Regions from separate parts of the Halomonas sp. IOP_14 genome, predicted to be linked through region 2. Evidence: predicted binding sites of a transcription regulator. Region 2 holds the regulator's gene; the other holds the start of a gene.
The links. The regulator sigma-54, encoded in region 2, starts transcription at its own class of promoters, with help from an activator protein. The targets are predictions, from matches to a motif close to TGGCACNNNNNTTGCTNT.
Positions count from the first base shown of each region.

Region 1: the regulator sigma-54 is predicted to act here: its motif matches at 2,566-2,583, upstream of K7H09_RS00330 (circularly permuted type 2 ATP-grasp protein).

Region 1 covers NZ_JAINWD010000001.1:71,045-75,235, reverse strand. Annotated here, with positions in the region: gene K7H09_RS00335 (alpha-E domain-containing protein) at 1-993, opposite strand, end outside; gene K7H09_RS00330 (circularly permuted type 2 ATP-grasp protein) at 998-2,479, opposite strand; gene K7H09_RS00325 (transglutaminase family protein) at 2,844-4,191, shown strand, end outside.
Region 2 covers NZ_JAINWD010000004.1:87,751-91,941, forward strand. Annotated here, with positions in the region: gene lptA (lipopolysaccharide transport periplasmic protein LptA) at 1-301, shown strand, start outside; gene lptB (LPS export ABC transporter ATP-binding protein) at 313-1,062, shown strand; gene K7H09_RS04970 (RNA polymerase factor sigma-54) at 1,192-2,607, shown strand; gene hpf (ribosome hibernation-promoting factor, HPF/YfiA family) at 2,705-3,013, shown strand; gene K7H09_RS04980 (PTS sugar transporter subunit IIA) at 3,018-3,488, shown strand; gene rapZ (RNase adapter RapZ) at 3,576-4,191, shown strand, end outside.

The DNA of each region.
Region 1 (4,191 bases), on a different contig from region 2:
CCCTGCGTGGCTTTGACTCTGGCTCTGACTCTGGGTTTGGGTGACGCGGGGCACGCTGTCGTCATTCACAAAGTAGGTTGCGCTAAGCGTATCGTGGATAGCGGCAAAGCCGATCTGCAGTTCGTCGATAAACAGGTGCAGCTTGCTGGGTGAGTGGGCCAGCGCTTGAATATCGGCATCCACCACATCGGCGCGCACCAGTGAAACGGTCGCTGCCGGTCGATCCTGTCTTGGCAGTAGCGTCAGCTCATGGCCCAGCGTCTCCAAGCTGCAGGCAATGGAGCGTGGCAGATTAGGATCTTGCAGCAAAAAGCGCAGCACATCCGGGCCCCGAACGCGTAAGCGTACCTGCTGACGGTACATTTGGTAGGCGGTGAGCGATTTGAGTACGCTCATCCACTGCAGGTTTTCAAACGGCAGCAGCTCTTCAGGGTTTTGCGGCAGCAGGCTGGCAGAGCGCACATCCACGATGCGAGTAGTCATATCGGCCCGCTCTAACTGACGCCCCAGCTCAATAAAGGTACGCGCAGGGCCATGGCTTAACGTGCCTTCAATCAGGCCCGTCAACGCCTGGCAGCTACGGATGACGCTTTTGAGAAAGCTATCGCGACGGCGTGGACTAACACCGTTTTCGGCATGATCGGCCACGCTCAGATAGAGCTGGTTAACCTCTTCCCAAATCTCCCGGGGCACCACATCCCGAGTGGTTCTGAGGTTCTCACGGGCACTGGCAAGCGCAGAGATAATCGAAATATCATTGTCAGTATCAGCGCATAAAAAGTGCACCACATTGCGTTCATCAAAGTCTTTATGGCGTGCGGTAAAGGCTTCCAGACTGCCGGTCATTTCGATAAGCGGTGCCCAACCTAACGGCAGGCGCCCCGGCAAATCGAGCATAAGGTGGCTATTGACACTCAGCAAACGGGCAGTGTCTTCCGCACGTTCAATATAGCGCGCCATCCAGTAGAGGTTCTCTGCAACGCGTGACAGCATGGCGTTAGGCTCCTTTCACCGCGGCCGCTGCCGCCTTGTCGTCGGTTTCTACAATCCAGGTGTCTTTACTACCGCCACCTTGAGAAGAGTTCACCACCAACGAACCTTCTATCAATGCCACGCGGGTCAGACCACCGGTGGTGACATGGATTTCTGGCCCCGAAAGAATGAAGGGGCGTAAATCCACATGGCGCGGCTGCGGTAACCCATTCGCCAGCGTAGGCGTGGTCGACAGTGCCAGGGTAGGCTGAGCCATATAGTTGCGCGGGTTCGCCTTAATCAAACGGGCAAACTCTTCGCGGGTCTCTTTGGTTGAGCGTGGGCCAATGAGCATACCGTAGCCCCCCGACTCATTGGCCGGTTTCACTACCAATTCATCCAGGTGGTCGAGGACATAGCGGCGGTCGTCCTCGAACATACACAAGTAGCTGGGCACGTTAGGGATCAGCGGCTCTTGATCGAGGTAGTAGCGAATCAACGCGGGAACAAAGGCGTAAACGACCTTATCGTCCGCCACGCCAGCCCCCGGCGCATTGGCAAGTGCTACTTTCCCCGCCCGCCAGGCGCGCATTAGGCCCGCCACCCCCAGCATGGATTCCGGGTTAAATGCTTCCGGGTCGAGAAACTCATCGTCTACACGGCGGTAAATAACATCGACCCGGCGTAGCCCTTCCACGGTGCGCATGTACACCACATCATCGTCATCAACGAGTAGATCACTTCCCTGCACCAGCTCGACGCCCATTTGCTGGGCAAGATAGGCGTGCTCAAAATAGGCAGAGTTGTAGATCCCGGGAGTCAGTACCACTACCTGGGGGTCATCACCTGGCCTTGGCGACATCTCCGCCAGCATGTCGTAAAGCTGAGCCACATAGTCATCAACGGGCAAAATCTTGCCTGAGGCGAACAACTCCGGCAGTACCCGCTTGGTGACATTGCGGTTTTCCAGCATGTAGGAGACACCGGAAGGAATGCGTAAGTTATCCTCCAGCACGTAGAGCGTCCCGTCGCCATCGCGCACCAGGTCAGAGCCACATACATGAGCCCATACGCCGTGAGGGGGGTTAATGCCAACACACTGGGGGCGGAAATTAACCGATTGTGCCAGCACCTCGGCGGGCAGTACTTTGTCCTTAATGACTTTTTGATCATGGTAAAGGTCATCGATAAATAGATTCAGCGCCTGCACGCGCTGCTTAAGGCCTGCCTCGGTTTTACGCCACTCACTGGCGGGAATGATTCGCGGCACAATATCAAAGGGCCAGGCACGGTCAATCATCGCGCCTTCAGAGTAGACGGTGAAGGTAATCCCCATGGTACGAATAGCGATCTCCGCCGCGGTTTTTCGCTCCGCTAACTCCTCGGCGCTAAACCTTGCCAACATGTTGCACAATTCACCCGCTGACTCGCGTGGCTGACCGGGAGCGGCCATCAGCTCATCGTAGTAATCACGACACGCATAGTTATTCCAATTCACTTGGCTCATGGGCGCTCTCCTGGCGCTGGGGTGGAAGCGGCAACTTCCTCAATGCTCAGTGTAGGCCTGCCGCGTGCAAAACAATCAAACAATTGAGAGCAAAATGCGTACCATCTTTTGCGATATTTCAACGTTCACTTACTTAAACGCTACTTGACAGAGAGCACGAGGAAATTAAAACGCCTTTACGCCCTATCTTGGTGCGCGCAAGAGGCATCAAGTTGGTGCATAACGCGATTTCCACTTTAGTTAAACGTCTTAGTTAAGATAGCGGCTGCAAAAAAGTAAAAGTGGAACGATACTTGCGAAACGTTCGGTTATTCCTTAACCCAACCGACCAGCCGGTTAATAACGGTTCTTTTGAGGGTGGCTCATGACCATTCGCGTTGCCTTGTATCATCGTACGACTTACCACTTTGACCGCCCGGTGCGTCTTTCGCCCCATGTTATTCGACTGCGCCCAGCGCCCCACTGCCGTACTCATATCGAAGCGTACTCGCTCAAACTCTCCGGCAATGACCACTTTTTAAACTGGCAACAGGATCCGTTCGGCAACTTCAATGCTCGCGTGGTGTTCCCTGAACCGCGCCAAGAGTTAACCATTGCCGTCGAGCTAATCGTCCCGATGACGGTGATTAACCCGTTCGATTTCTTCTTGGACGACATTGCGCAAACGATTCCCTTTGCTTACCCAGAAGCGCTGCGCCAAGAACTAAGCCCCTATCTTGAAATAACCGAATCAGGGCCACGGCTGATGGAGTGGCTCAAAGCCGTTCCCCGTGAACCGACTACCACCGTCGATTTTCTGGTCGCGCTTAATCAACGTCTGCAGAATGACATCGGTTACCTAGTGCGCCTGGAGCCCGGTGTCCAGAGCTGCGAAGAGACGCTGACACTCGCCAGCGGCTCCTGCCGCGACAGTGCCTGGCTGCTGGTGCAAATTTTCCGCCATCTGGGCCTCGCCGCTCGTTTTGTGTCCGGCTATCTCATTCAGCTCAAGTCAGATGTTAAAGCGCTGGACGGCCCGAGCGGCAGCGAGGTGGACTTCACCGACCTGCACGCCTGGACCGAAGTCTTCCTGCCCGGCGCCGGCTGGGTAGGCCTTGACCCCACCTCAGGTCTATTCGCTGGCGAAGGACACATTCCCCTCGCCGCCACTCCGACGACGGGTAGCGCCGCGGCCATCACCGGATTTTCGGATAAGTGTGAAGTCACCTTTGATGTGACCATGGAGGTCGAGCGCATCCATGAAGACCCACGGGTCACCAAGCCCTATAGCGATGAACAGTGGCACCGTATCTGCACGCTGGGCGACCAAGTGGACGCTGAACTCTTACAGCAGGACGTTCGCCTTACTATGGGGGGCGAACCCACGTTTGTATCCGTCGACGATATGGAGAGCCCACAGTGGAATACCGAAGCGTTAGGTGAGCACAAGCGCGAGCGCGCCGAGGCACTGCTAACCCGGCTGCAAGCCGCCTATGCGCCCGGCAGCGCTATTCAGCAACAGCAGGGCAAATGGTACCCCGGTGAACCGTTACCGCGCTGGGCGCTGGCCTGCTATTGGCGGAAAGATGGCGTGCCGCTATGGCGAGATCCAAAATGGCTAGCTTGTATGGAAGGCGCCCCCAAGGTAGCCGTGGATGACACCACTGCCCAACGCTTTACCAAAGCACTTAGCGAACGCCTGGGCGTGGCTGAGCGCTACTGGATTCCGGCGT
Region 2 (4,191 bases):
GATCGAACGCAACGACGCGGGCGAACTCTCGACAGCCACCGCTACCGGTGAACGCGCCTACTTGCGCCATCAAGGCGAAGGGCAAGAAGGCCCCACGGAAGGCTGGGCGCGGCGAATTATTTATCACGTCGCCGAGCGTCGCGTAGAGCTGATCGACCAAGCCGAACTGACCCAGCAAGAGGACACCTTTAGTGGCGGTCGCCTTGAGTATTTTATTGACCGAGAAGTGATTCAAGCGCGCTCTGACGTTGATGGCAGCGAGCCCCAGCGCATACGCATGACCCTTCAGCCTGAACAATAGGGAGCCTAGCTGTGGCCACTGCTGACACTGCGCCGATCAAAACCCTTTATGCCCACCACCTGGCTAAAAGCTACAAACGCCGCCGAGTGGTCAAAGACATCAATCTGGAGATATCCCAAGGCAGTGTCGTTGGCCTTTTGGGCCCCAACGGCGCGGGCAAAACCACCTCATTTTATATGATTGTTGGGCTGGTCAAATCCGACGCTGGCAAGGTGGGTATCGACGATGTGGATTTAACGCGCGCCCCCATGCACGAGCGCGCAGCCGCGGGGATTGGCTATCTACCTCAAGAGGCGTCTATTTTCCGCAAACTCTCGGTTGCCGAGAATATTATGGCGATACTCGAGACCCGCAAAGAGCTTAACCGCAGCGACCGCGAACAGCGCCTGGAAGCGCTACTCGAAGACTTCCATATCACCCATATTCGCGACAACCTGGGCATGAGCCTTTCGGGCGGCGAGCGCAGGCGTGTAGAAATAGCCCGCTCGCTAGCCACAGAGCCCGCTTTTATTCTGCTCGATGAGCCTTTTGCGGGCGTTGACCCCATCTCGGTAGGTGAGATTAAAACCATCATTCGTGCACTGAAACAGCGCCATATCGGCGTGCTGATCACCGATCACAACGTGCGTGAAACACTAGACATTTGCGATATCGCCTATATCGTCGGCGATGGGCAAATCATCGCCAGTGGCTCGCCCGCCTCGATTCTCACCAACCAAAAAGTAAGGGATGTGTATTTGGGCGCCGATTTTCGCCTGTAATGTTTTTGCCTTAATCGCCCCTAAATAGCGCTTTAAAACAACTTTACGACCAATGGCATGCTTATTGCACTTGCGCCAAGCACTCACTCGCACTAGGGTGGAGCATTCTGATTAACGAGTGGTTCTCAGATGGTCATGAAAGCTTCTCTCCAACTGCGTATCGGCACACAGCTGACCATGACGCCCCAGTTGCAGCAGGCCATTGCGCTGCTGCAACTCTCTACGCTGGATCTTCGTCAAGAAATTCAGCAGGCCCTCGATGCCAATCCCATGCTGGAGCAGGAAGATGAATTTAGTGAACAGGCTGTCAGCGAGCCTAAGGAAGAAGAGTGGTCAGAGAGCATCCCTACTGAGCTCTCGGTAGATAGCGACTGGTCAGATACCTATCAAGATATGGGAAGCCAGGGGGGCAGCAGCAGCGAAGGCCCCGACTTTGAGCGCCAGGCAGCCGGGCAGAGCCTTCATGGCCACCTGCTGTGGCAACTCGCCATGACCGATTTTAGCGCTCGCGAGCAGCTTGTCGCGGAAAGTTTAATCGACGCGCTAGACGCCAACGGCTACCTGACCCAGCCGCTCAACGACATCCGTGAAGGGCTTCGTGCCCAGGGCATTGACGGGCTAAGCCAGCGCGAAGTGGAAACCATTCTACTCAAGCTCCAGCAGTTTGAGCCGACCGGCATATTTGCCCGTGACTTGCGTGAATGCTTGATGCTGCAGCTCGCCGCTCTCCCCGATGATACGCCACTGCTGGTTCCCGCCCGCCGCTTGGTGCGGCAGTTTCTCGAAGCGCTTGGCAAAGACGATATGCGTCTGCTGAAACGCCGTCTAGGGCTCGACGACGAACAGCTGGCCGATGTCATCCTGCTTATTCGCAGCCTAGACCCACGCCCAGGCAGCGCCTACGGCGACACCGATGACAGCTATGTCACCCCCGATCTAGTCGTCCGCCACGATAATGAAGGCTGGCATTTAGAGCTCAACCCCGAGGCCCTGCCACGGCTGCGCATTCAGCCCGACTACGCCAGCTTGATTAAGCGTGCGGATAAAAGCGATGACAACCAGTTTCTCAAAGAGCACTTGCAGGAAGCGCGCTGGTTGATCAAGAGCCTCTCTAGCCGAAACGATACGCTGCTGCGTGTTGGTCGCGAGATCATTACCCGCCAGATTGGCTTTTTAGAGCACGGCGAAGAAGCCATGAAACCACTGATACTGGCCGACATTGCCGAAGCCGTGGAGATGCACGAGTCGACTATTTCACGGGTAACGACGCAAAAATATATCCATACACCCCGTGGTGTGTTTGAACTCAAATACTTTTTCTCAAGCCAGGTGAGCGGTCAAGATGGTGACAGCCACTCCAGCACCGCCATCCGTGCACGACTCAAGAAACTGATTCAAGAGGAGCCGCCCGGCAAGCCGCTTTCAGACAGCCGCTTAGTGACGCTATTAGGCGAAGGAGGGATTCAAGTGGCGCGTCGTACGGTGGCGAAATACCGTGAAGCCATGGGCATTCCCTCTTCCAGTGAACGGCGTCGTTTGCGCTAACTTCGTTAACGTTTCAGGGAAACTCTCGACAAGGGCTTTGCAACGCGGCAAAAAGGGTTACAATCGAAGTACAGTCCGATGGATAAGGAGCACGTCAATGCAAGTAAATATCACTGGTCATCACGTAGAACTGACTGACGCCTTGCGTGACTATGTCAACGAGAAGCTTGAGCGTGTAGAGCGCCATTACGACAATATAACTACGGTGCAAGTCACCTTATCAGTGGAGAAAGAGCGCCAGCAGGCCGCCTGTACGCTGCACGCCGCAGGTGCTGACTTACATGCGGAAGCCCTAGACAGTGATATGTACGCCGCTATCGACGCACTAGCGGACAAAATCGACCGTCAACTCGTTAAACACAAGGAAAAAGCACAAGCTCGCGCCCAAGGCGCCGGTGTGCGTTAATTCAATGACGTTGGAAACCATACTCCCCCCGGAACGCGTTCTGTTCGACGTCCCCGGGGGCAGCAAAAAAAGGGTGCTGGAGTTTTACAGCACCTTTATCGCCCAAAATATCCCCAGCCTGGACAGCCAAGAAGTGTTTAGCCGTTTAATCGGCCGCGAGCGCTTAGGTAGTACGGGTATTGGTAACGGCGTGGCTATTCCTCATGCGCGTAGCCCCCACTGCAACGCCCCTATCGCTGGATTTTTGAAACTGGCTGAAGCGATCGATTTTGACGCTATCGACGGCGACCCGGTAGATCTGGTGTTTGTCCTGTTGGTACCCGAAGAGGCAGATGACACGCATCTCTCACTACTGGGTCAGGTAGCGACCATCATGAATGATGCGGACACGCGCCAGCAACTGCGTAAAGCAGCCAGCCAGCGCGAACTGCTTGAGCTGATTACCGCCAAAATTCGCGAGCAATCAGCGGCCTAAGGGTCTGAAACCCTGTTCAGGGCAGATCACAGCAGGTTATCCGCTCACCACCCTCAACGCAGCTTGATCAAAGCAAAGAGAGACTCTATGCAACTGGTGATCATTAGCGGCCGCTCCGGGTCAGGTAAATCTATCGCCTTGCAAGCGCTGGAAGATCTTGGCTACTACGCGATTGATAACCTCCCAGCTATGTTGCTGGGGTCGTTGGTGGATGAACTGCGTGACCAGGGCGACCGAGCACATTTAGCGGTGAGTATTGATGCCCGCAATTTGCCGGGAGCTCTGGAGCGCCTGCCCTCTTTATTAGACGAGTTGCGCCAGCGTAAAATCGACTTTCAAGTTATTTACCTGACCACCGATGCGCGCATACTGCTTGAGCGTTACTCAGCAACGCGTCGCCGTCATCCGCTGACCCGCGATAGCGAAATGACGCTGGAAGAGGCGATCAATAAAGAAGAGACGACGCTAGAGGATATTCGCGATCTGGCCGATCTATTGATCGATACATCACGATTATCGGTGCACGATTTACGCCGTCGCATTACCGACCAAGTAGCCCATCAGCGGCGCGACAAGCTGACGCTAACGCTGGAATCGTTTGGGTATAAACGCGGCGTACCGTTAGACGCCGACCTGGTCTTCGATGTGCGCTGCCTGCCAAATCCGTACTGGGATCCAACGCTGCGCCAGTTCACTGGCCGCG